Regions from separate parts of the Acetomicrobium flavidum genome, predicted to be linked through region 2. Evidence: riboswitches for the same ligand, from Rfam matches in the RefSeq annotation. Region 2 holds a riboswitch; the other holds the start of a gene.
The links. Region 2 has a riboswitch for molybdenum cofactor ahead of BUQ78_RS00230 (molybdopterin-dependent aldehyde oxidoreductase). Riboswitches for the same ligand answer to the same signal wherever they lie in the genome.

Region 1 (7,482 bases), 1.5 Mb from region 2:
GAGCTTATCGGGCAATATCGAAGGTTCTTTGGATGAGATATGTAGCATCAAGCTGACATATGGGGAGATTCCTGGGTCGGCTGAGTTGCGTAGATATATTGCCTCACTTTACGGACGCATGAATGAAGAACATATATTGGTAACTCAGGGAGGAATAGGCGCAAACTTTTTAGCGCAGTTTTCTTTGATAGAACCACAAGACAGCGTGATTTCCGTATACCCTACTTATCAACAGCTTTATAGCGTTCCCAAGGCATTTGGGGCGCAGGTTTACTTGTGGCAGTTAAGGCCGGAAAATGGATTTCTGCCCGATGTGGAAGAGCTTAAAGCTATAGCTAAGTCCGCAAAGAACCTCAAGATGATTTGCCTGAACAACCCCAATAACCCCACGGGTGCTTTGATGGATGAAAAGTTTATAAAAGAGGTTATAGAGATCGCCGATAGCTTTGGTGCCTACGTGCTCTGCGATGAGGTATATCGTGGTCTTGAACATGAAACAGGTAATATTACCCCTTCCATAGTTGACCTCTACGAAAGGGGCATAAGCACTGGAAGCATGTCTAAAGTCTTTTCGCTTGCCGGACTTAGGTTGGGATGGATAGCGGGACCTATTGAAGTCATAAGAGAATGCTTTCTTCATAGGGACTACACCACCATAAGTTGCGGACGTATCGATGATTATCTTGGCGTCGTTGCCCTTAAAAATCGAGATCGAATATTGGAAAGAAACCGAAAAATCATCCAAGAGAACTTGGCCATATTGACCTCGTGGATCGAAAAAGAGGATCACGTCAGCTGGGTTCCTCCAAAGGCGGGAACTACGGCTTTTCTAAACTTCGGCGAATATGACATTTCCTCAAGAGACTTTTGTAGAAGATTGTTGAATGAAACGGGAGCTTTTTTGGTCCCGGGAAGCGCCTTCGGTCCGGAGTTCGAAGGCTGGGCGAGGATTGGCTTTGCATGTGACTCTGAAGTTTTAAGGAAGGGGCTGGATTGTATATCCGCCTTTCTGAGAAAACTTGAAGGAGAATATTAAATGAGAAGCGATAAGATAAAAAAAGGCATCTCCAGGGCTCCCCATAGGTCATTGCTCATGGCCGATGGATATGAGAAATGGGAAATAGAGAGGCCATGGGTTGGCATAGCTAACGCTTATAATTCGATAATTCCAGGCCATATGCACCTTAGATCCTTGGTGGAGGCCGTTAAGGCGGGGATTTATGCTGCCGGGGGACTACCGCTTGAATTTCCCACCATAGGGGTATGCGACGGTCTGGCCATGAATCATGAAGGGATGAGGTATTCTCTTGCAAGCAGGGAACATATAATGGATTCCATCGAGATAATGGCTAAAGCACACGGATTTGATGCCCTTGTCCTGGTGCCTAATTGCGATAAGATTGTGCCCGGTATGGCAATGGCAGCAGCTCGGTTGAATATTCCTGCTATTATCCTAAGTGGAGGGCCCATGTTGGCCGGCAGAGATGTCGATAAAAACGTTGTAGATCTATCTTCGATGTTTGAGGCTGTTGGTAAGTGCGCTGCCGGGGTAATAACGGAAGATGAGCTTGGCAAATTGGAAAGTATTGCCTGTCCCACATGCGGGTCCTGTTCTGGAATGTTTACGGCAAACACGATGAACTGCATGATGGAAGCCTTAGGGTTGGCGCTTCCAGGCAATGGAACTATTCCGGCAGTCTTTTCCGAGAGAATTCGCTTAGCCAAAGCGACAGGTCGGGCAATTATGCAGCTTCTCGATAAAGGAATAACTCCACGTACTATATTGACTAAGGTGGCCTTCATCAATGCTATTGCAGTAGACATGGCCCTTGGCGGTTCGACGAATACTGCCCTGCATCTTCCAGCCATCGCGTGGGCAGCCGGTTTAGACCTTCCCCTTTCGCTTTTTGACCAAATGAGTCGACGGTGCCCCCATATATGCAGCATGAGCCCTGGCGGTCGTTATCATATCGAAGACCTTTTCTTTGCAGGAGGAGTGCAGGGCGTCATGAGCAGATTGCTTGAGGCTGGGTTAATTGACGGAGATTTGATCACCGTGACTGGCAAAACAGTGGCTGAAAACCTGGCGGAAGTTAGGGTTTTAGATGATGAAGTAATACGACCCGTTGACAGGCCCTATCATGCAGAAGGGGGCTTGGCAGTTCTTTACGGACGGCTTGCTCCGGACGGGGCTGTCGTAAAACAGTCTGCTGTATCCCCGGAGATGATGATACACACTGGCCCTGCTAGGATCTTTGACTCTGAAGAGGAAGCTACTGAAGCCATTTTTTCCGGCAAGATCAAGGCGGGCGATGTGGTTATCATAAGATACGAAGGTCCCAAGGGAGGGCCTGGTATGCGCGAGATGCTTGGTCCGACCTCAGCCTTGGCAGGAATGGGACTCGATAAATGCGTCGCTTTGATAACGGATGGCAGGTTCAGTGGAGCGACCAGGGGAGCGTCCATAGGCCATGTCTCGCCCGAGGCTGCTGAGGGTGGGCCCATAGGATTGCTCAAGGATGGTGATCTGATCGTAATAGACATTCCAGCCCGTAAGCTTGATGTCGAGGTTAGTGACGAAGAGCTTTCATTGAGAAGGAAGCAGTGGAAGCCGATCTTGCGGAAGCTCGATAGCCCGTTTCTGGAAAGATATCGGGCATTTGTGACTTCCGGAGCAAAAGGAGCAGTCTTGGAGGTGAAATGAAGTGGATATCAATGAAGATCCACGGTATAAGTTAGCCAACAAGGAAGCTTTTTACTCTCTGCTGCTGACGCTGTTGTACTTTTTTTGGTGGTACGGTTTTGCCTATGGGTTGGGTTCAAAGCCCGTAACAAGTTACTCATTTATTATGGGATTTCCAAGTTGGTTTTTCTGGAGTTGTATCATGGGGTTTGTGGTGTTTTCTTTCGCCTCCTGGGCCATGGTGAAGTTTTTCTTTAAGGACATACCGTTGGATAGCGATGGAAAAGGCACAGTCCCGGAAGGTGAAGAAGGATGAACTTCCAGGTAGCAATCCCCATAGTTCTATATCTTGCTATAGTATTTTATATTGGTTACTTGGCCAACAGAAGCATTGCAAAGACAAAGGCATCCTTTTTGAACGAATACTTCATAGGCAATCGCTCCATGGGTGGGTTTGTATTGGCCATGACGTTGGTTGCCACTTATGTCAGCGCAAGCAGCTTCATTGGCGGGCCTGGCATGGCTTACAAGGTTGGCTTGGGCTGGGTCTTGCTTGCAATGGTACAGGTACCTACTGCTTATCTTACATTGGGTTTTTTGGGCAAGAAGTTTGCCATAGTAGCTCGAAAGATTAATGCCATTACCATTAACGATTTTTTGAGGGTCAGGTATGAAAATGCTGCAGTCGTGGTGATAGCTTCGGTTAGCCTGCTAATATTTTTTACCGCTGCTATAGTGGCCCAATTTATAGGAGGCGCAAGGCTTTTTGAGGCAATAGGTGTTCCGTATAAGGTCGGCCTCTTTATTTTTGCCTTAACAGTCGTATTTTATACCGCCATTGGCGGATTTAGGGCTGTCGTATTGACCGATGCATTTCAAGGGATAGTGATGGTATGCGGAACCTTTGCCTTGCTCTTTGGGATAATAAGGGCCGGAGGAGGCATGGAGGCCATTAGCGCGAGGATAATGGCACAAGATCCTGCATTGCTTACCCCCTTTGGAGCGGGGGGTTTTGTGACAAAACCCTTCATATTGTCCTTCTGGATATTGGTATGTCTTGGGGTAATAGGGCTACCCCATACGGCGGTGCGATGTATGGGGTATAAGGATTCGAGATCTATGCATAGGGCCATTGTAATAGGTACGTTCGTGACCGGCTTTTTGATGTTGGGCATGCATCTGGCCGGCGCTCTCGGCAGGGGGGCCTTGCCGGGCATTGAGGTTGTAGATTCCGTCATTCCGACGCTGACGATTAAAATTTTGCCTCCAATCTTTGCAGGCATATTTTTGGCCGGACCCATGGTCTCGATCATGTCTACTGTAGATTCTCAACTGCTGTTGGCGTCAGCGGCAATTATCAACGACTTATATGTGGGATATATCAACCCCGATGCAGCGCATAACGACTCTAAGGTTAGGCGCATTAGTTTTATAGTCACTGCCTTAATAGGGGTCATCGTATTTCTGGTTGCATTAAATCCGCCCAGTTTGATAGTATGGATAAACCTTTTTGCCTTCGGTGGTCTCGAGGCTGTCTTTTTCTGGCCCATAGTGATGGGTCTATATTGGAAACGTGCCACCGCTTCCGGCGCATTGGCTTCAATGATAGTCGGGGTTGTCTTTTTTATATTGCTCAGCCAATATTCTTCAATACTTCATGGTGTACACCCAATTGTTCCCACCTTTGTTGTGACTTTCGTAGCCTTTGTGATTGGGAGTTACATGTCTCGTCCGTCTGTCGATGCCGTGAAGAAGGTGTGGGAGTAAGTAGATCGATTTGACATTTAAGAGGCTGCTTAGTATTATTAGTTTTAGCAGTGCGTCATCGTAATTTGAGATGTAAAAATTAAATGCCTCCGAATCAATGTATCTAAGGGCATATTGCCTATGAGCATTGATCGATAGGGTCTTTTTGGAAACGAAAAGGCCTCCCGTCTGGAAAGGAGGAAGAGCTTTAAAACCTCTTTCCTAACGGGAAGGGGTTTTATTTATGAGGATTTACCAAAAATCTACTATACCAGGCTAAGGAGGGATTTGCATGAAGACGTTCGTCAAAAGGATATTGCCAATTTTTATCATATCCTTGCTGTGCCTATCTTTCGTTCAGGGTATAGCTCGCGCAGATGAACAGGTGCTTTTAATGGCCACCACCACGAGCACTGATGATACGGGGTTGCTCGATTACCTGGCACCGCTTTTCAAGGCCGATACCGGCATAACCCTTCAGTGGACTGCAACCGGTACGGGTAAGGCTTTGAAATTGGGCGAGAATTGCGACGTAGATGTCTTGCTGGTTCACGATCCAGATTCTGAAAAGAAGTTTGTGGAGGCGGGATTTGGCATCGACAGAACTCAGGTGATGTATAACGACTTCATCATCATCGGTCCCAAAGAGGATCCAGCTGGAATAAAGGGATTAACATCGACCGAGGCATTCAAAAAGATTGCCGAGAAAAAGGCCGTTTTCGTCAGTAGGGCAGACGAGTCCGGCACTCACATGAAAGAAAAGTTCATTTGGAAGACGGCGGGATTACCTGTTCCCGATAAGGAAGAATGGTATGTACAAACGGGTCAGGGCATGTTGGTAACCATCAATGTCGCTGCCGAAAAGAAGGGTTATACCCTCACCGATAGAGGAACCTATATAAAATACGAAGCCGATCATCAGGGCAATCCGCCTTTAGTGATCCTTTGCGAGGGCGATAAATATCTGATAAACCAATACAGCGTAATAGCCGTTAACCCGGAGCATTGCCCGAAAGTCAAATATGATTTGGCAAAGAAGTTTATAGAGTGGATGGCAGGTCCAGAAGGGCAAAAAGCAATAGCAGACTTCAGGCTCATGGGAAAGCAGCTGTTTTTCCCAAATGCTGACGCCACATCCAAATAAGACATCCTACGCATTTTAAGTTGATAATAGAATGCTCCAATCCCCCAATGAGGCCGTTGCATCCCCCTGCGACGGCCTGTCTTTATATTATATATCATACTTGCATTATTATTTATTGCTTGATAAGGTACGTTTAAGGGGGTCGAACTTTGTGGATTATATATTCGACGGGATAAGAGAGGCTTTTGTTTTGTTATTTAGCGGAAACGAGGAAGTCTATTCCGCCGTTTACGCTACGCTCAAAGCGTCTTCGTTGGCCATATTGATTGCTTTGTTGATCGGTTTTCCGCTCGGCTTCTTTTTAGGATACTCCGATTTCCCCGGGAAGCGGTTCATAAGATCGGTTGCAGATACATTGCTTGCTCTTCCAACGGTTCTGGTTGGGTTATGGGTATACGCTTTCATCTCGAGCCGGGGTCCGCTTGGCAATTTGAATTTACTTTTTACCATCAAGGGTGTCATCGTTGGCGAAGTTGTCCTTGCACTTCCTATCATAATTGCCTTATCGGCTCAGGCAGTGGAAGAATTAGATCTGTCAGTAAGGGATACACTTCTTACTTTGGGGGCTACAGGAAAAAGATTAGTATTGGATATGTTATGGGAAGCTCGCTATGGAATCTTGATGGCGGCAGTAACGGCATACGGTCGCATCATATCCGAAGTTGGTTCCGCTTCTATGCTTGGCGGAAACATCAAATGGAGAACAAGGACCATTACGACAGCCATGGCATTTGAGACCAATAAAGGACAATTTGCCATGGGTATAGCCTTAGGCTTAATACTTCTTCTAATAGCCTTTTTAGTCAATGGTACCCTGGCCTTTGCTAAAAGAAGACGACAATCGCGGTGAGCTATGATGCTTTACAGATTAACTGGGATCAAACGCTACTATAACGAAAGATGTGCCCTTTCCATAGACCATCTGGTGATAGAGGAGGGCAAGATATATGGCTTAGTTGGCCCCAATGGCAGCGGGAAGACAACATTACTGAGGATTTTAGCCTTCTTGGATGAGCCTGATGCTGGAAACATTTATTATAACGGATCTTTAGTATCGCCTCAGCTTGTGCCCTCTTTGCGCCGAGAGGTGACCATGCTTTTGCAAAACACACGGCTATTAACCCGCAGGGTGAAGGATAACGTAGCATTTGGTTTAAAGATGAGGCATATGGATTTGAACACAATAAAACATCGTGTTAAAGAGGCCTTGGAAATGGTGGGCTTACCCGTAAAGGATTTTGCCAATAGGCAATGGTATGAGCTTTCAGGAGGAGAAGCACAGAGGGTTGCATTGGCTGCTAGATTGGCACTGAGACCGAAGGTCCTACTTTTGGATGAACCAACGGCCAACGTAGATACTGTCTCTGAGACCCTCATAAATGAGGCTGTGGTAAGGGCAAAGGAAGAGTGGAAGACTACTATAATAATGGTCAGCCACGATTTGTTGTGGCTTTACAACTCAGCCGACGAAACCATTTCTCTGTGGGGAGGCCGCGTCGCAAGCCATGGCCCAGAAAACGTCATCCTCGGACCATGGGAAAAGGTTGGCGACGGTCTTTACTGCAAGAAGCTAAAGGATGGACAGAAAATTTATGTCTCAGGCATTCCATCTTCTTCAAATGCCGTGACTGTAAGCCCCGGTGACATATCCCTGCTGAGCAATGCCATCAACGATGATGGAGGGTCAGCATGCAATTTACTTCGCGGCCTCGTAACGCAGATGGTTTATTCTAACGACGGGCTACTTAGGGTTTCCATTGCCCTTGGCGAATTAAATTTGGTGTCTTTGGTCGACAAAGACTATATCAAAAGTCTCGATATATATCCAGGGATGGAGGTATATGCCTCATTTAAGCCTTCGGCAGCTCAGTGGCTATAATTTAAGCTGTAAATGTATAACCATCATAGA
Region 2 (7,482 bases):
CGGACAGGCAAAGGGCAATAAAAGGAGGAATTGGCATGTATTCAGATGAAGTGATGAAACTTAGCAAGTCCATGTCAGAGGAGCTAAGGACTTTACGAAGGGATTTCCATCAATTTCCCGAGCTTAGCTTTAAGGAGTTCGAGACGGCGAGGAAGATCGCCATTTATATGAAGGAATTGGGCTATGAAGTCAAAGAAAACGTGGGCAAAACAGGCGTGGTCGCCTTACTGAAAGGGGCAAAAGAAAACCCAACCGTCGCGCTTAGGGCGGACATGGATGCACTGCCTGTAAAGGAGATGACCGGCCTTTCTTATGCCTCTAAAAACGATGGAGTGATGCACGCTTGCGGCCATGATATACACGTCACTTGCGCCTTAGGAGCTGCAAAAATTTTAGCTTCTCTTAAAGATGGACTTCAAGGAAGCGTCAAATTTATCTTTCAGCCGGCAGAGGAGATAAACGCAGGGGCAAAGGCCATGATCGATGATGGCGTGCTCGAAAACCCCAATGTTTCCATGATCTTTGGTTTGCACAACAATCCCGAGATACCGGTAGGCAAAGTAGGATTAAAGGAAGGCCCTTTAATGGCAGCTGTGGACTCCACCTTTATAACCGTTATAGGGCAGGGAGGACACGCTGCCTATCCCCATAGGGTAATTGATCCTATAGTATGCGCTTCTTCCATAGTCATGAACCTGCAGACTATCGTAAGCAGAAACGTCGATCCCCAAAAGTCGGCCGTCATTAGCTTTGGAAGCATCAATGGGGGAATGGCCAACAACGTAATCCCCGATGAGGTAAAGCTTGCCGGCACAGTGCGTACCTTTGACGAGGGCCTTCGCGATTCCATTGAAGGCTGGATGAAAAGAACCGTGGAAAATACAGCTTCAGGCTTAGGGTGTAAGGTCGAATTTAACTATCGCAGAGATCTTCCTCCCGTCGTAAATCATCCGGAGGCAACGAAGATAGCTTTGTGGGCAGCTCAAAAAGTATTCGGCGAAGACGGCATCATTCTGCCGACTCCTTCTATGGGAGGAGAGGATTTCGCATTATATCAAAAAAAGGTCCCCGGGTGTTATTTCTGGCTTGGCGTGGGTAACCCCGATATCGATGCCGTACATCCATGGCATAGCCCGTACTTTAAGGCCGACGAAGAGGCCTTCCCGCTTGGAGCAGCACTTTTAGCTTTATCTGCTTTAATTGCCTGTGACAAATTCATACAGGCAACTTAAGGGCACGATCAATTTAAGACAGGGGGATAGGTGTATGATTGAGGCGATCAAAAATTGGAAGCTCCATATATTGGTTTTAATTTTTGTGATCGTAGCCGAGTGGATCGGCGCTTTTTCGTTTCCCATAGGCCCGGGCAAAGTGGTCCTGCTGCCAATGCTTTATGCGCTCATCATGGGAATCTTTTCAGGACCCAAGTTTCTTAAGCTTGCTAATCATAAGGACATGATTGATGCCGGCAGTCTAATTGGGGTTACTTTGATGCTCTTGATGGCAAAGTACGGAACAACTGTGGGGCCAAACATTCCAATGATATTAAGGACAAGTCCAGCCTTGATATTGCAGGAATTTGGCAATCTAGGCACGGTCATCATTGGTGTGCCCGTGGCGGTGTACTTGGGACTTAGACGAGAAACCATAGGGGCAGCCCATTCGATCGCCAGAGAGCCTAATGTGGCTTTGATAGGTGACATCTACGGCTTGGATACTCCCGAAGGTCAAGGAGTCATGGGTGTCTACATCTGCGGCACCGTTTTTGGGACGATTTTTTTGGTCTTATGGCGACGTTTACGGCAGCGTTGGGAATCTTTCATCCCCTCGCTTTAGCCATGGCCTCCGGAGTGGGAAGTGCCAGCATGATGACTGCCTCCGTTGGTGCTTTGAGCGCTATGTTTCCTGAAATAGCCGATAAAATTCAGGCCCTGGGAGCGGCAAGCAACATGTTAAGCGGCCTGGACGGGGTTTATATGTCCCTCTGGATGGCCTTGCCTATGACAGAATGGCTGTATAGAAAGTTCTATAAAATGAAATATGGCACATATCCAAGTCAATCTGCCGTTAGGGAGGGCTAATCGATGAAGATCAGGGAAGTTCTTGCTGTTCTTATAATTATCGGCATCATTACTTTGGTCGGCAACTTCGTTGGAGCAAATATCCCGATGATCGATGCCATCCCTGGCATGATTTTTTTAATCGCCATCAGTATTCTTGGGGTAATATTCGCAAAAGTCATCCCGGTCAGGATTCCTGCTGTAGCCTACATCGTTACAATCGGATGCATAGTAACTATTCCCGGATTTCCTGGTGCAACAATTTTTAATGCCTGGGCGCAAAAAGTAAACTTTTTAGCCCTCACAACGCCAATTCTCGCCTATGCCGGGATCTCAATTGGGAAAGACCTTGGTGTGCTTAAAAAGACCGGATGGAGGATCTTGATCGTATCCTTTGTGGTATTCATAGGAACATACATAGGCTCTACCATCATTGCGCAAATTGTATTAAAGCTCATCGGAGAAATTTAAAACTTACTTATTTACCTCACAGATTAGAAGCTTAATAGCTTTAATTCTTTCATATAATTAGTTAAAGGGCCTTCGTCATTTCAGGCGAAGGCCCTAATAATAGATTATCTCTCTATGAAGCAATGAGAGTTACGCTATGATTTTGGTGCGACATCGATCCAATTTTACTCGAGTTTTATACATGATAACTCATTCAGTTGACATTTGTTTCTATATTTAGTATGATTTAAAATAGTAATAATAAAGTTGTATTTATATAACCTCCGAGTCAATGGTTCTAAGGGTAATTGCCTATGAACGTTGACCGATAGGGTCTTTTCGGAAACGAAAGGGCCTCCCGTCTGGAAAGGAGGAAGCGATATTGTTGCCCCTCTTCCCGGAAGGAAGGGGGTTGTTTTTTTAGTATGGGTATCCGTAATATCCTGCGAGAAGCATACTTTTTTATATATCCTTATATCTCACACGCACGCCAGTGCTTCGATATTTCACTAATTTCAATGGCCACATATTATATTCACAAAAGAGGTGATGGCAAAAATACTTTAATGATTACTAAGTTATATAGGATCGTCAATCGTTATGAATTCTTCTTTAATTTCATGCGAGTGTAGACACCCCAAATGGTGAGAGAAAACTAGGTGCCAAAAATTACCATATGTTTCTATTTAGATGGGATGAGATGGCGCCGCGTAATGAAAGAGAAGGAGTGATATGAGATGATCCAAAGGCATTTTTTTGTCAACGGAATAGAACGCAACATTCCTATAGTAGATGGCAATGACTCATTGGCAAAGGTTTTGCGCGAACAACTGGGTCTGACGGGCACGAAAGTCGGTTGCGGACAAGGGCAGTGTGGCGCCTGTAATGTTATCTTAAATGGCAAACTCGTTCGATCGTGCACATTTAGGATCGACAAGGTTAACGACGGGGACTCCATAACCACCATCGAAGGAATTGGAACACCCCAAAAGATGCATCCCCTCCAGAAAGCCTTCGTTAAGCACGGAGTAACCCAATGCGGTTTCTGCAATCCTGGTTTCATAATCTCGGCTAAGGTCCTTTTAGACAGCAACCCATCTCCAACACGCGAAGAAGTTAGGGAGTGGTTCCACAAGAACCGCAATGCATGTCGTTGCACAGGATACATCCCCATAATCAACGCCGTCATGGATGCAGCTAAAGTCCTTAGGGGAGAGATGGACGAGTCGGAGCTGGAGTTCAAGATGCCCGAAGACGGCAAAATTTGGGGCACAACCTACCCAAGACCCACTGCCGTGGCCAAAGCCACAGGTACGCTGGATTACGGTGCTGACCTTGGGCTTAAGATGCCAAAGGGCACGCTACAACTGGCGCTTGTACAGGCAACGGTGAGCCATGCCAATATTAAAAACATTGACACCTCCGAGGCCGAAAAGATGCCCGGCGTCTACAAGGTAGTCACACACAAGGATATTAAGGGCAGAAATCGCATAACAGGGCTCATCACATTCCCGACCAATAAGGGAGACGGATGGGATCGCCCGATACTTTGCGATGAAAAGGTCTTCCAGTTTGGAGATGCCATAGCGATCGTCTGTGCTGATACCTACGAAAACGCCTGTGCTGCTGCAGAAAAAGTAAAGGTCGACCTAGAAGTGCTTCCTGCCTACATGAGCGCTCCGGCAGCCATGGCCGAAGACGCCCTTGAGATCCACCCAGGCACGCCAAACGTCTACTACGTCCAAAACCTGGAGAAGGGCGAGCCCACGACCCCCATCTTTGAGAAGGCCCCATACGTTGTGGAAGACGACTTTTACGTGCAAAGGCAACCCCATATGACGATTGAACCAGACGTTGGTTTCGCCTACATTGACGACAACGGCGTTCTAAAGATTCATTCCAAGACTATCGGCGCTCATCTGCATTTACTGATGATCGCTCCCGGTCTTGGTGTAGAGCCCGATAAAATTGCGCTCGTATCGAACCCCATGGGCGGCACCTTTGGATATAAGTTCTGCCCGACCATGGAGGGATTGGTCGGAGCGGCAGCCCTGGCGACGGGCAAGCCCTGTTTCCTCAGGTACAACTACTTCCAGCACATGACCTACACGGGGAAGCGATCTCCCTTTTTTGTGAACATCAAGTTCGCTGCCGACGATGAAGGCAAAATTCTTGCCATGGAAACGGACTACATTGTGGATCACGGGCCTTACTCGGAGTTTGGGGATTTGCTCACGCTCAGAGGCGCCCAGTTCATGGGAGCAGGCTACAATATCCCCAACATCAGGGGAAGAGGACAGACGGTCTGCACCAATCACGTATGGGGTTCTCCCTTCAGAGCTTACGGCTCTCCGCAATCCCTTTACTCTTCCGAGCTCCTCATGGACGAGCTGGCTGAGAAGATCGGCATGGACCCATGGGAGATACGCTACAAAAATTGCTATCGTCCGGGTTCCACAAATCCGAGCGGGCAGGAACCTGAGGTCTTCAGCTATCCCGAGATGCTTGAAGCCATCAAGCCAAGGTATGAGGAGGCAAAGGAAAGGGCCAAGAAAGAATCCACCGATAAGATCAAAAAAGGCGTCGGACTTTCAATGGCCGTTTACGGCTGTGGGATCGACGGTCCAGACAGTTCCGAGGTATGGGCAGTTTTGAATCCCGACGATACCGTCACAGTCGTAGCTGCCTGGGAGGACCACGGCCAAGGCGCCGATATGGGCATGGTGGGGACAGCTCACGAGGCGCTTCGTCCCATGGGCATTACGCCTGACAGAATAAGATTTACCTGGCCCGATACGTCTAAAACCCCCAACTCGGGGCCTTCCGGCGGATCGCGTCAGCAGGTGTTGACCGGCAGCGCAATCAGGATCGCCTGTTCTGAAATGCTCAAATCCCTACGGAAGCCCGACGGGACGTATATGAACTACGCCGAAGCCGTCAGTGCTGGTAAACCGTTGAAGTACGTTGGTAAATATACCGTTCCAGGCGTTCCCTGCGACGAAAAGGGACAGGGAAGGCCCTTCGTCGTCTATATGTATGGAGTCTTTCTTGCCGAGGTTTCGGTTAATACCGAAACAGGCAAGGTTGCCGTGGACAAGATGACCTTGATGGCTGATATCGGAAAAGTCAATAACCGCCTGGTGACCGATGGCCAGATTTACGGAGGGATCGCCCAGGGAATCGGGCTTGCCCTATCGGAGGACTTTGAGGATATTAAAAGGCATTCTTCCCTCATCGGGGGAGGGTTCCCCTACGCTAAGGATCTCCCAGATGCCATAGAGATAGTCTACTTCGAAAATTACCCCCGGGAGCTTGGTCCCTTTGGTGCTGCTGGAGTAGGAGAGCTGCCGCTTTCCAGCCCACATGCAGCCATTGGAAACGCTATTTACCATGCCTGTGGTGTTAGGGTTCATCGTCTGCCAGCTACACCCGAAAAGGTCCTCGCCGGTCTCAGGGGAGAACGCGTCTAGAAATGCCCTATAACGCCTGCCCTTGACTGCTTAAATTCGGGGGCGGGCGTTATTAAAAAGATAACCGACATGGATCTTTATACTTTTCTTTTGATCGAATCCCCTGAAAGCGTCAATTTCCTGGCAAACCTGGTTAATCTGGTTATGTGATCTCATTGTGAGATATTCGGGAGGAAGTATTAATGGAGCGCTATAAACTCGATGACTTTGAGCAACGCTGCATTCAAGATGAGCTTCCCTACTGTCAGGCGGCATGTCCTCTAAAAGTCGACGCAAAGGCCTTTTGTGCAGCCATGGCACAGAAACGCTTTGATGAAGCAAGAAAAATTTTATCAAAGACAATGCCACTGCCGGACATCATCGGCCGAATCTGCGATCACCCCTGTCAGGATGCCTGTATCTTGTCCCAAAAGGGCGGCGCCATTTTAATAGGAAAGCTTGAAAGGGCTTGCCTAGAACAAACTAAAGATACGGGGCTGCCCCTGCGCCTTCCCCCAAAGGGGTTGTCCGTGACTATTTACGGCGGAGGCCTTTCTTCGTTGACTTGTGCCTTTGAACTGGCAAAAAAGGGCTACCAAGTATGTATGGTCTTTAATGATGAGACCCCCGGTGGCAGGCTTTTGACACTTACACAAGAAGTTTTGCCCCAGGAAGTGCTTGTCACTGCCTGGCAGAACCTGCAACGATTGGGCGTAACAAGGTCATCCGGAAAAGATCCCATCCGCGACTGCTTGAAAGAAGGTAATGTCGCCTACGTGGGTATCGATGACCCCGAATGGACTCATCTGATCAATGGAAATGATATCGATCCAATCACTTACGAGACTTTCACAAAGGGGCTTTTCGCCGGAGGCTATCTTCGAAACAACAAGCCTTCACCCTCATGGGAGTCTGCCGATGGCAAGCGTGCCGCCAACTCCATCGACCGTTATTTTCAGGGTGCGTCACTGACGTCGGGAAGAGAGAAAGAATTCTCGCTTGATACGAAGCTTTACACTTCCATTGAAGGCGTTCCAACCCTCTCGCCCAAGGATGACCCGATAGAGGAGGCCAAACGCTGCATTCAATGCGAATGTCGATGCTGCGTGCGCGAATGTGTCTTTCTTGAAAAGTACAAGGGATATCCAAAGATTTACGTTCGACAGATCTACAACAATTTCGCCATAGTCAGAGGCTCTCACAGCGCCAATAAAATGATAAATTCCTGTTCGCTTTGCGGGCTTTGCGAGGTCCTTTGTCCAAACGATTTTTCAATGGCTGAACTGTGCAGATTTGCACGGGAAGAGATGGTTGAGCGAAACATCATGCCGCCATCGGTACATGAGTTTGCCCTCCTTGACATGGAACATGCCAACTCTCCAAGATCGTCCGGATTTAGAAGCGGAGCAAAGACTACTGAGGCCATCTTCTTTCCGGGTTGTCAATTGAGCGGTGCCATGCCCGACCAGACCGAAAGGGTCGCAAACTTCCTTGGCAAGATGTTTGATGGCAAGATGGGCATA

Region 1: another riboswitch for molybdenum cofactor. It lies ahead of BUQ78_RS07550 (ABC transporter substrate-binding protein); the one in region 2 lies ahead of BUQ78_RS00230 (molybdopterin-dependent aldehyde oxidoreductase).

The regions. Positions count from the first base shown of each region.
Region 1 is NZ_FSQZ01000001.1:1,508,851-1,516,332, forward strand. It holds gene BUQ78_RS07530 (aminotransferase) at 1-1,036, shown strand, start outside; gene ilvD (dihydroxy-acid dehydratase) at 1,037-2,704, shown strand; gene BUQ78_RS07540 (YhdT family protein) at 2,706-2,999, shown strand; gene panF (sodium/pantothenate symporter) at 2,996-4,450, shown strand; molybdenum cofactor riboswitch at 4,526-4,645, shown strand; gene BUQ78_RS07550 (ABC transporter substrate-binding protein) at 4,722-5,573, shown strand; gene BUQ78_RS07555 (ABC transporter permease) at 5,725-6,423, shown strand; gene BUQ78_RS07560 (ATP-binding cassette domain-containing protein) at 6,430-7,452, shown strand.
Region 2 is NZ_FSQZ01000001.1:41,192-48,673, forward strand. It holds gene BUQ78_RS00205 (serine hydroxymethyltransferase) at 1-21, shown strand, start outside; gene BUQ78_RS00210 (M20 metallopeptidase family protein) at 36-1,232, shown strand; partial or broken gene BUQ78_RS00215 (DUF3100 domain-containing protein) at 1,267-2,081, shown strand; gene BUQ78_RS00220 (hypothetical protein) at 2,085-2,531, shown strand; molybdenum cofactor riboswitch at 2,781-2,899, shown strand; gene BUQ78_RS00230 (molybdopterin-dependent aldehyde oxidoreductase) at 3,248-5,980, shown strand; gene BUQ78_RS00235 (pyridine nucleotide-disulfide oxidoreductase/dicluster-binding protein) at 6,163-7,482, shown strand, end outside.